DNA from 2 places in the Kitasatospora sp. NPDC057936 genome. Region 1 is predicted to be linked to the other one. Evidence: riboswitches for the same ligand, from Rfam matches in the RefSeq annotation. Region 1 holds a riboswitch; the other holds the start of a gene.
What was found. A riboswitch is a leader RNA that binds a small molecule or an ion and turns the genes downstream of it on or off. The one in region 1 is predicted to bind cyclic di-AMP.

Region 1 (5,076 bases):
AGTACTCGTCCAGGGGGCGGGAGGTGACCAGCGGGTCCGGGTCCACGGCCGGGTCCGCGGCGCGGCCCGGGTCTGCGGCCGGGTCCGTGGCTGGGCCTGCGGCCGGGTCTGCGGCCGGGTCTGCGGCTGGGGTGTCGTCGGCCACCCGGCCATCGCAACACGGGCCGGCCCCGGCCGCATCCGGAGCGTTCCGGGGCGCGGTCGGGGCCGGGAGGGGCTCGCTCGGCGGGTCAGCGGCCGCACAGGCCCTGGATCGCGGCCCGGTTGACGTTGGTCAGGCTGCGGACCAGCTGCGCGGTGAGGAAGACGATCACGATGCCGGCCACCGACACCGCGGCGATCTGCCCGGCGCCCTCGACGAAGTAGACGTGCTCGACGCCCTTGCCGTCCGTGTAGTCGAACACCTTGTAGCCCCGCCACGAGGTGAAGGTCGGGAAGACCCAGTGGTAGAGCGGGTAGAGCGCCATCGTCCAGCCGACCAGCAGGAACACCAGCGTCATCGCGAAGCTGAACACCGCCCACGGGAACATGACCACCTGGTACAGCACGCCCTTCCACCCGGCCGCGTCCGCCAGCCGCGCGGTGATCGCGCCCCACGTGCCGGGCCGGCTCTGGCGCACCGGCGCCGGTCCTGGCACGTCCAGGCCGAGCATGCCGCGGGCCCGGGAGCGCTCCAGCCGGCCGAAGCCGCGGGCCGCGACCGTCAGCCCGGCCAGGACGGGCAGTCCGAGGGCGGTCACGAAAGTGCCGACGCCGAACGAGAAGAGGATGACGGCGACGGCGAAGCCCACGAGCCCGACCGGCAGCCCGGTGAGGGCGTAGCCGACCTCGCGGTAGTAGTGCGCGGAGAACGGCGCCCGCCAGAACGGCGGCGGTTCCTCGGTGCGGCGGGCCCGGGCGGGGCGGCTGTCGTCGGTGCGCTCGCCGGTGCGGCCGTCGTGGCCGTCCAGGACGTCCCAGTCGCGGTCGTGTGTGGTGAAGCTGCTCATGTCCCGGCCCCTGCCCGTCTCGTTCCCCTGCTGACGGTTCCATTCTTGTGGGGCGGGGTGGTCCGGCGGCATCCGGAGGCCTGGCGGATCCGGGGTGGGGTTAACCCCCCGTACCCGCCGTTCCGCTCCCCCGCCACTCGTCGGCGAGGAGCGAGTACAGGTACGAGTCGGACCAGACGCCGCCCTTGAGGACGTCGTGCCGGACCCGGCCCTCCCGCTGGAAGCCGAGCTTCCCGAGCACCCGGACGGAGACCGCGTTGTCGACGTCCACGGAGGCGGCCAGCCGGTGCAGGCCGAGGTGGTCGAAGGCGAGGACGCACAGCAGCCGGGCGGTCTCGCTCCCGTAGCCGTGCCCCCACGCGTCCCGGCGCAGCACGTACCCGAGCTCGGCCGACCGGTACGGGCCGAGGGTGAGGGCGGCCTGGCCGATCGGCGCGGCGTCCGCCGGGTCGTCGGCTCCGGCGTCGGCCCGCGCTCGAGCGTCGGCTCGGGGTGCGGCGTCGGCTTCGGCTTGGGGTTCGGCATCGGCGCCGTGGAGGGTGACGGCCAGGCGGTAGGTCTCGCGTTCCTCCTCCATCGCCCCCTCCAGGTAGAGGGCGAGCTGGTCCGCGCAGGCCTCGCGGTCGCGCGGCTCGAACGGGAGGTACCGCGTGACCTCCGGGTCGCCGAAGAGCGCGTGCAGCGCGTCCAGTTCCTCCGGGGTGTGGTGGTACTCGCGGATGGCCAGCCGGGGGCCGGTGAGACGTACGGGGACCATGGCTGCCGACCCTACCCCCGACCAGCGGTTACCGTTCGAGCTATGAACGACGAAGACCTGCGGCTCGCCCCGCGCACCAGGGCCGCCGACCTGCTCGCCTGGGCGGCGGCGGAGGGCCGCACCCCGGTGGCCGAGGCGCCGCTGCGCACGGTGCTGGCGCTGCTGGAGCTGGGCGAGGGCAGGATGCGCGACGGCTGGCCCGAACTGACCTCGGACGCCGTGGAACACCTGCTGTACGAGCGGCTCCACCTGTACGTCCAGCCCGCCCCCGACGAGGACCCGTTCGCGTACGGCGAGGCCGTCCGGCTGCTGGTCGACCACCAGCGGGCGGCGAAGCGGCTCAACGCCAAGCGGCAGGAGCGGCTGCACGCCGAGGCCGAGTGGCAGGGCGAGGTCGCGGCCGGGCTGCTGCGCCGGGCCGACCTGGTGACGTGGCCCCGGCTGTACGCGGTGCTGCTGCGCGCGCACGGGGTGGACGTCACGGACGGGGCCGCGGTGCGGGACTGGCTCGCCGGGTTCCTCGAACTGGCCGAGGAGGACCGGCTGGACGCGTTCGCCGCGCTGGCCGAGGCCGGGTGGCTGGACGAGCCGGACGAGCAGGGCTGGGGCCCGGGCCGGGTGCTGTCGGTCGGCATGGCCACGGACGGTGCGCGGCGGCTGCTGGAGCAGGGCCTGATGCGGCGCAGCTACCGCAACCTCGCCGAGCTGAACGCGCTGGGGCGCCCGATGCCGGACGAACTGGCCGGGGACTTCGGGCAGTTCGAGGACGCGGCGGTGGAGGCGGCGCTCGCGCTGTGCGGCGATTGGACGGTGCCGGGGCTGCCGCGGCTGCTGGTCGAGGAGTTCCCGGAGCTCGCGCCGGAGCCGGGGCCGGCGGAGATCGAGGCGTACCTGGCGCAGCTGCCGCAGGCGTCGGAGCCGTCGGAATCGCCGGAGCCGTCGGAGCCGTCGGAATCGCTGGAGTCGCCGGAATCGTCGGAGCCGCCGGAACCGTCGGAACAGGACTGATGCGGAAGGCCCCGGCCGGTGACGGTCGGGGCCTTCCCTGTTTGCGTTGCGCGGTGGCTAGGGGTTCAGGCCGCGCTGCTGGAGCCAGGTCTCCGGGTCGACCGGGGCGCCGCCGCCCGGGCGGACCTCCAGGTGCAGGTGGGGGCCGGTGACGTTGCCGGTGGCGCCGACCTTGCCGATCTGCTGGCCGGAGGTCACCGTGCCGCTGCCCTTGATGATCGAGGAGAGGTGGCAGTACCAGATCTCGGTGCCGTCGGGCAGGGTCTCGACGATGCGGTAGCCGTACGCGCCGGACCAGCCGGCCGAGGTGATCGTGCCCTGGCCGACCGCGAACACGGCGGTGCCGGTGTCGGCGGCGAAGTCCAGGCCGGTGTGCAGGTGCGCCCAGTAGCGGGCGCTCTGACCGTAGTGGGCGCTCAGGTTGTAGTCGCGCACCGGCAGCGTGAGGGCGGCGGCCTTGGCCTTCTCGGCGTCGTCGGCGGCCTTCTTCGCCTCGGCCTCCTTGGCGGCGGCCTTGGCCTGGGCCTCCTGCGCGGCCTGCACGCGGGCGCTCTCCTCGGCGACGGTGCGCTGGCCGTCGGCCTGCTGCTGGATGCGGGCGGCGAGCGCGAGGCCGGGGTCTGCGGCGAGCGCGACCGGGGCCTCGTCCGGGGACTCGACGGCGGGCGCGGCGGCCGGGGTCGCGGAGGCGAAGCCGGTGGCGCCCAGGGTGGCGGCGACGGCGGTGACGCCGAGCAGCGGGGAGGCTCCGCGGGTCTGACGCGGCATCCGGTGGCGGTTGGCCTCGGCCTCCGGGGCCGGGAACTCGTCCCCGGCCGGACGGGGGTGGTCGAGGAGCTGGGTACCGGCGGCAGGGCCGGCGGGCTGTGCCGGGGTGTGCGTCGACGCCACGGAGGCGTGCTCCTTTCCTTCCTTCGCGCCTACCGGGTTAGCTGACGGGTTCGGAGCAGGAAGGTCTCCTACGGCCGGGCCGGGGCCCCGCCGATTCACCCCAAGGAACGTGGTTCCCCGGCTCCCTGACCTGCCCGGAGGCCGGCCGGCGGGATTAGGCGACGGCGCACGGTGCCGTCTGGGTACGGCGTTTCGACCGCGCTGCGTTATCAAACGTTAATCCTAGGGCGCCCTGATTCCAAGCCATCCGCCCGGGACGGCCGACAACCGGGCGGGTGCCTTGCGCCCTATGACTGATTTGCGGCTCTTACCCACCCCTGGCACTACTTAACGTGATTGGGCATCACCGAACGACGGCCCGACCAGGCCCGTCTGAGTACTCCTACTCATGTGCGGCGGCCGGACCGCCGCCATCCTGGCGCCATGAACGCACCGATGCAGTCACGCACCACGGCCGCGTACTACCTCCAGGCCGTGCTCTCCTTCGCCCTGTCGGGCACCGCCCTCGCCCTCGGGATCGCCTACCTGCCGGTCGGGGCCTGGACCCGGGCCTTCCTCGGGATCGGCCTGCTCTACACCGTCACCTCCTCCTTCACGCTCGCCAAGGTCATCCGGGACAAGCAGGAGACGAACGAGATCGTCACCCGGGTGGACCAGGCCCGGCTGGAGAAGCTGCTCAGCGAGCACGACCCGTTCAAGGTCGAAGGGACGTGAGGGGGCAGGGTGCCGGTCGGCGCGGACGGCCTCCTCACATCGGGCGGGCCGATAGCTTGACGGCTAAGGCTATTAGCCTTAGCTTTATGGCTATCGGCAGCACCGCCGATGCCACCGCAGCAGCGGACCGAGGAGGCCCACCATGAACGGCACCACCACCCCGGACACCCAGTACCTCGACGTTCCCGGCGGCCGGATCGCCTTCGACGACACCCGGAAGGGCGACGGCACCCCCGTCGTCCTCCTCCCCGGGATGCTCGACAGCCGCCGCTCGTACCGGCACCTCGTCCCGCTTCTCGCCGCCGCCGGCCACCGCGTCATCACCATGGACCTGCGCGGCTTCGGCGAGTCCTCGATCGCCTGGGACGACTACGCGCCGGGCGCCATCGCCGCCGACGTCCTCGCCCTGCTCGACCACCTCGGCATCGAGCGGGCCGTCCTGGCCGGCAGCTCCTACACCGGGGCGACCGTCGTCAAGGTCGCCGGGGACGCGCCCGAGCGGGTCGCCGGGATCGTCCTGATCGACGCCTTCATCGAGAACCTCCCGCAGAACGCCCTCATGCGCGGCGTCGTCCACGCCATGGGGACCGTCGTCATCCACTGGCCCGCGTTCTGGGGCTTCTACCACCGCAAGCTCGCCTACCCGGGCGCCAAGCCGGCCGACTTCGACGCGTACGTGGCCGGGCTCGTCGACTCGCTGCGCACCCCCGGCCGCAG
Region 2 (5,076 bases), on a different contig from region 1:
CGCGGCGTCCTGGCCGACCGCTGCCCGGAGGGCGCGGACGCGCTGGAGATCCGCCTGGCCGCCGCTGCGGCGACCGCCGCGATCCGGGTCGCCCTGGAGGAGTGGGCCCTCTCCGACGCCCCCGCGACGGGCCCGGGTTCACCTCAGGAGCTTGGCGCCCGCTGCATGCGCGAACTCACCGGGGGGCTGCGACTGTGGAGCCGGGTGCCGTGAGCAGGCTGTGCGTCAGTGGTCCTCGAAGGCCGCGGCCGGCAGGGGTTCGACGCCGACGACGCGGCGGATGCGGGTGGGCTCGATGAGGACGGTGACGCGCCGCTCGCCGGGGATCCGCCACTCGTAGCGCTCCGCGCCGAGGTACTTGCGGGCGAGATCGTCCATCCGGCGGTCGGCGCGCTCGCCGGTCACGAACCCGACGGCGCGGCCGTGGATCTGGACCCGGTCGTACGGATCGGCCAGGTCGGCGTTGGAGAGGCAGACGCGCGGGTCGCGGCGCAGGTTCCGCTCCTTCGTGCGGCCGATGGCCGTGTTGAACAGGACGAGGTCGCCCTCCAGGTCCACCCACATCGGGGTGACGTGCGGGGCGCCCTCGGCGTCCGTGGTCGCCACGTACCAGATCCGCGGCTCGCGAACCCGAGCCCGGATCTCCTCGTTCCAGCCGCCCACCGCGCCACCTCCAGGGATTCCCGATCACCTGACGTTCTATCAGGTTCGGCTCGGCGAGATGACAACTTTCAGATGACAGATTTCAAACTCTGTTATCTGAAAGTTGTCATCCGTCACCCGGAACCCCGGCCCGCTAGGGTGGAAGATCGCGTCCCGACGGGGAACCGGGGAGGTGCCCCGGATGTCCTAGCGGCGGGGGCGTGAGTTCGAGGCGTGGGAGCAAGTAGGACATGGGCCTGACGAGCCACAAGGTGTTGGCGCTGACCGTATTGATCGCCGTCGTGATGATGGCCGCCACGGTCTGGCTGTGGCCCAGACTCGCGAGGAAGACCTGGCAGGCGGTGCTCGGCCGGATCGGCACGCTGCTCGCCACCCAGTTCACCGTGCTCGCCGCGCTCGGCCTCGTCGCCAACAACTACTTCTCCTTCTACAGCAGCTGGGACGACCTGCTCGGCACCGGCGGTGACAACGGCCCGGTGGTGATCCACAACAAGGCGGACGCCTCCGGCCGCCTGCTCGTGGAGACGATCGGCCACGCCTCCGTCCAGGGCGGCGGCGCGATGGGCCGCGAGCCTGCCAAGTCCGGCGAGATCCGCAAGGTCCGGATCGACGGCAAGCTCACCCGGCTGTCCACGGAGGGCTACGTCTACCTGCCGCCGCAGTACTTCCAGCCCGAGTACGCGCAGCGCCAGTTCCCGGCCGTGATCGTCAGCACCGGTTTCCCCGGGCAAGCCGAGAACCTGATCACGCGGTTCAACTACCCGGGCGCGGCGCTCAAGCTGCTCCAGGAGGGGAAGATGCAGCCGACCGTCATGGTCCTCATGCGTCCCTCGCCCGCCCTCCCGCAGGACACCGAGTGCGAGGACATCCCCGGCGGCGCGCAGTCCGACACGTACTTCACCAAGGACGTCCCCTCGGCGATCCAGGCGAGCTTCCGGGTCTCCGCCGACCCGCAGGCGTGGGCCTTCATGGGCAACTCCACCGGCGGCTACTGCGCGGTCAAGCTCGCCATGCGCCACCCGGAGGTCTTCCCGACCGCCGTCTCCCTCTCCGGCTACTACCGTGCCGCCGAGGACCCGACCACCGGCGACCTCTTCGGCGGCAGCCGGCAGCGCCGGGACGAGGCCGACCTGATGTGGCGGCTCAAGAACCTGCCGCAGCCCAAGGCGGCCGTCCTGCTGGCGGGCACGAAGCAGGGCGACGGCGACTACAAGCACGACACCGAGGCGTTCATCGACGCGGTGCAGAGCCCCGGCCCGATGAAGGTCTCGTACAGCATGCTGGAGACCGGCGGCCACAACTTCGAGACGTGGAGCAAGCTGCTGCCGTCCTCGCTGGAGTGGCTGTCCGAGCACCTCAAGGTCCCGAATCAGCCGGGCCAGCCGGCCCCCGTAGCCTGAAGCCGGCCTTCGTAGGCTGACGGCCGGGCCCCGCAGCCGGACGGTCCCCGCGGCCTGACTCGCTGCAGCCGGCCGGCTTCCGCAGCCCGACGGTCGCCGGCCTCGCGGACCGGCCGGCCTCAGGCCACCCGCTCCAGCGTCCCCGTGTGGAGCTCGCCGACCCGGCCGCCCTCGCCCTCGAAAGTCCAGAACGCGCGCACCGTCAGCCGGACCAGGTCCATCACGTGGCTGACGGTGATGCCGCTCTGCTCCGTCCAGCTGACGAAGTACACCTCGGGCGCGACCTCGGCGACGTGGAGCGCCACGTCCTCCCACTGGCCCGCCGACTCGCCGAGGCCCTCCCAGCGCAGCCGCTTGCCGTCGGCCGAGTAGGCGTTGCGGAAGGCCGCGCCGTTGTCGGCCCGGAAGAGGTAGGTGCGGCCGGCGAAGGCGGGCAGGGGCGCGGTCATGGTGCGGCGGTTCCTCGTCTCTGCGGGAGGGGGCGCGGTGCTCTTGTGCACGACGGTGGATGTCGGACCTCCAATTTATCCGATCGGGCGAGCTCGCACGCCACTGCCAGTGAAGACGCACCCCCGTCACCGTCACCACGCAGGGCCCGCCAGGGCACCGCCGACCAACAGGTGACACCGACACCGACACCGACACCGGCACCGCGACGGTCGGCGGCACCCGGCTGCTCGGCGGGCGCGACCGCCTCGAACCCGCCGGGGCGCCGGACGCCGGGGTCCGGATCGGCGCCCGGCCCGCCCGAACATCAACGGCCCGCCGGGACACCGGCCAACTGATCCACTCCGCACCGTAGTTGATCGACACGACTGTGAGCTGCGCGACAACCGGCCGAGACGAGTTGTCCGTTCACGGACCGACTGCCTAGCCTGCAACGGCGTCCGCCCTCGCGGACCCCGCCGCCGGGACGCCGAGTCCCGTCCACCCGACGGCGGGCAACCGAGCACCACAGCGGACGGGAGCGGGGGAACCAAGGTCAGCGCCACGACCCGGCACGCCCTCGCGCGTGCCGGCCGCGGCTTGGGGTGAAGCCGTTCCCACCGGCGGCCGGGCGACCTCTCAGTCCGAACCCGACAGCTCACCTCGCAGGCGTCGCAGAGGACACCCCATGCACAAGCCTGCCCGGCGCCCCGCGCCCCGCCACGCCCGCCCGTCCCACCGCGGCCGCACCGCCGCCCTCGCCGCCACCGGCGCGCTCGCCATCACCGGCGCCGGCCTGTTCGGCCTCCAGTCCGCGCCCGGCGCCCAGGCCGCCACCGGTCCGACCGTCACCCAGGACCGGCTCGCCCCGGCCACGATGGTCGCCGGCCGGGCCGCCACCGCGACCCTCACCGTCCACTCCTCGTCCTGCTTCACCGCCAAGACCGTCGGTGTCGGCGTGCGCGACGCGGCCGGCAACAACCTCGACTTCCCCGGCAACGCCAGCAATGTGCCGATCTGCCCGTGGAGCTACACCTTCACCAGTGGCGCGCGCGCCCTGCCGGCCGGCACCTACACCCAGTTCGGGTTCTGGCAGGACTTCGGCGGCGCCTGGCACAACCTGCCGTCGCAGCAGCTCGTCGTCTCCAGCACCCCAGCCCCGACCACCACCCCGTCGGCCACCCCGTCGGCCACCCCCACCCCCACCCCCACGCCCACCCAGGCACCCACCCAGACGCCCACCCAGACCCCGAGCGCCACCGCCACCCCGAGCACCCCGGCGCCGTCCTCCCCGATCGCCGGCAAGTCGCTGACCTGGTCCGACGAGTTCAACGGCCCGATCAACTGGGGCCAGCGCTGGGTCGGCGACAAGAGCACCGCGTACAAGTACGGCAACCACAACCCGGACGACAACAAGCTCGACTGGCTGGACCCGAACAACGTCAGCGTGGCCAACGGCGTCGCCACCTTCACCGCCACCCCCGGCAGCAACACGCTGGAGAACGGCAAGCAGTCCTGGAACACCGGCTTCCTCACCACCGAGGGCTCCAGCGAGGGCTTCCAGGTCAAGACCGGCGACTACGCCGAGACCCGGGTCAAGCTGCCGGCCGGCTCCGGCGCCTGGCCGGCCCTGTGGACCTGGAAGAATGGCAACGGGGAGGTCGACTCCTTCGAGTACCACCCCGACAACCCGAACCTCCTGGAGCTGACCAACCACGTCAACCCGGGCAACTTCGACTACTACACCAACGCGAGCGCCGTCGCGAAGGACCAGTGGGTGACCATCGGCACGTACTACGGCGCCACCTCGGTGGACTGGTACGTCAACGGCGTGAAGGTGTTCTCGGACGGCAAGGGCGTCGGCGCGAACTTCTCGGCGTACCTGATCCTCAACCTGTCGGTGTGCGCGGGGCAGTACCACCCCGCGCCGCAGGGGACCGCCCCGATCACCTTCGCCGCCGACTACGTCCGCGTCTACCGGTAACCGCACCGGCACACGGTAGCCATCAGCCGGCAGCCGTCTCGACGACCCTGATGTCGAACGGCTGCCGGTTGTTGCGCGGGTGCCGGTCGTCCGGGCTGATCACCGTGACCTTCCCGCCGGTCAGCAGGCCCGTATGCGCCATGGGGGAGATCCGCACCGTGACGAGCGCGGTCGCGCTGCGTCCCTCGGGCAGGCCGGGGCCGAAGGTGCAGCGCACCTCGCGGCCCAGGAACGCCTCGCAGTTCTCGGGGAAGTACGGGCCCACCGCCGTCACCTCCTCCGGCAGGGTGACGATCACGGTGAAGGGCGAGGCGGTGGTGTCCGGGCCGAGGTTGGCGACGAAGGCGTGCACGGTCGTGGTGCCGCCGGGCGGCGCGGGGCTGGGGTCGAGCCGGACGACCTCCAGGTCGGAGTCGGACAGCGCCGCGGCCCGGCTCGCCGGCGCGAGCTGCACTGCCGGACGGGGGTCGGGCCGCTGCCCGGCCCACGACGGGTCGGCGGTCAGCGTCGCCACCGCGCAGCCCGCCGCCACGGCCACCGTCAGCCACGTCCCGCTCCGTGCCGCGTTCCCCGTCCTGCCGCGAAGCCTCTTGCGCCTGCGCT

Region 2: it holds a riboswitch for cyclic di-AMP, as region 1 does, so the genes downstream of both, ACFVU9_RS05360 (hypothetical protein) here and ACFVU9_RS42230 (M23 family metallopeptidase) in region 1, are expected to answer to the same signal.

Annotation. Positions count from the first base shown of each region.
Region 1 covers NZ_JBHVPD010000140.1:2,484-7,559, reverse strand. Annotated here, with positions in the region: gene ACFVU9_RS42250 (hypothetical protein) at 1-145, opposite strand, end outside; gene ACFVU9_RS42245 (sensor domain-containing protein) at 231-989, opposite strand; gene ACFVU9_RS42240 (GNAT family N-acetyltransferase) at 1,090-1,746, opposite strand; gene ACFVU9_RS42235 (hypothetical protein) at 1,789-2,754, shown strand; gene ACFVU9_RS42230 (M23 family metallopeptidase) at 2,812-3,645, opposite strand; cyclic di-AMP (ydaO/yuaA leader) riboswitch at 3,658-3,816, opposite strand; gene ACFVU9_RS42225 (YiaA/YiaB family inner membrane protein) at 4,069-4,359, shown strand; gene ACFVU9_RS42220 (alpha/beta fold hydrolase) at 4,502-5,076, shown strand, end outside.
Region 2 covers NZ_JBHVPD010000006.1:101,203-106,278, forward strand. Annotated here, with positions in the region: gene ACFVU9_RS05340 (TetR family transcriptional regulator) at 1-213, shown strand, start outside; gene ACFVU9_RS05345 (TIGR03618 family F420-dependent PPOX class oxidoreductase) at 226-663, opposite strand; gene ACFVU9_RS05350 (alpha/beta hydrolase) at 894-2,063, shown strand; gene ACFVU9_RS05355 (MoaF N-terminal domain-containing protein) at 2,183-2,512, opposite strand; cyclic di-AMP (ydaO/yuaA leader) riboswitch at 3,004-3,176, shown strand; gene ACFVU9_RS05360 (hypothetical protein) at 3,178-4,473, shown strand; gene ACFVU9_RS05365 (hypothetical protein) at 4,496-5,076, opposite strand, start outside.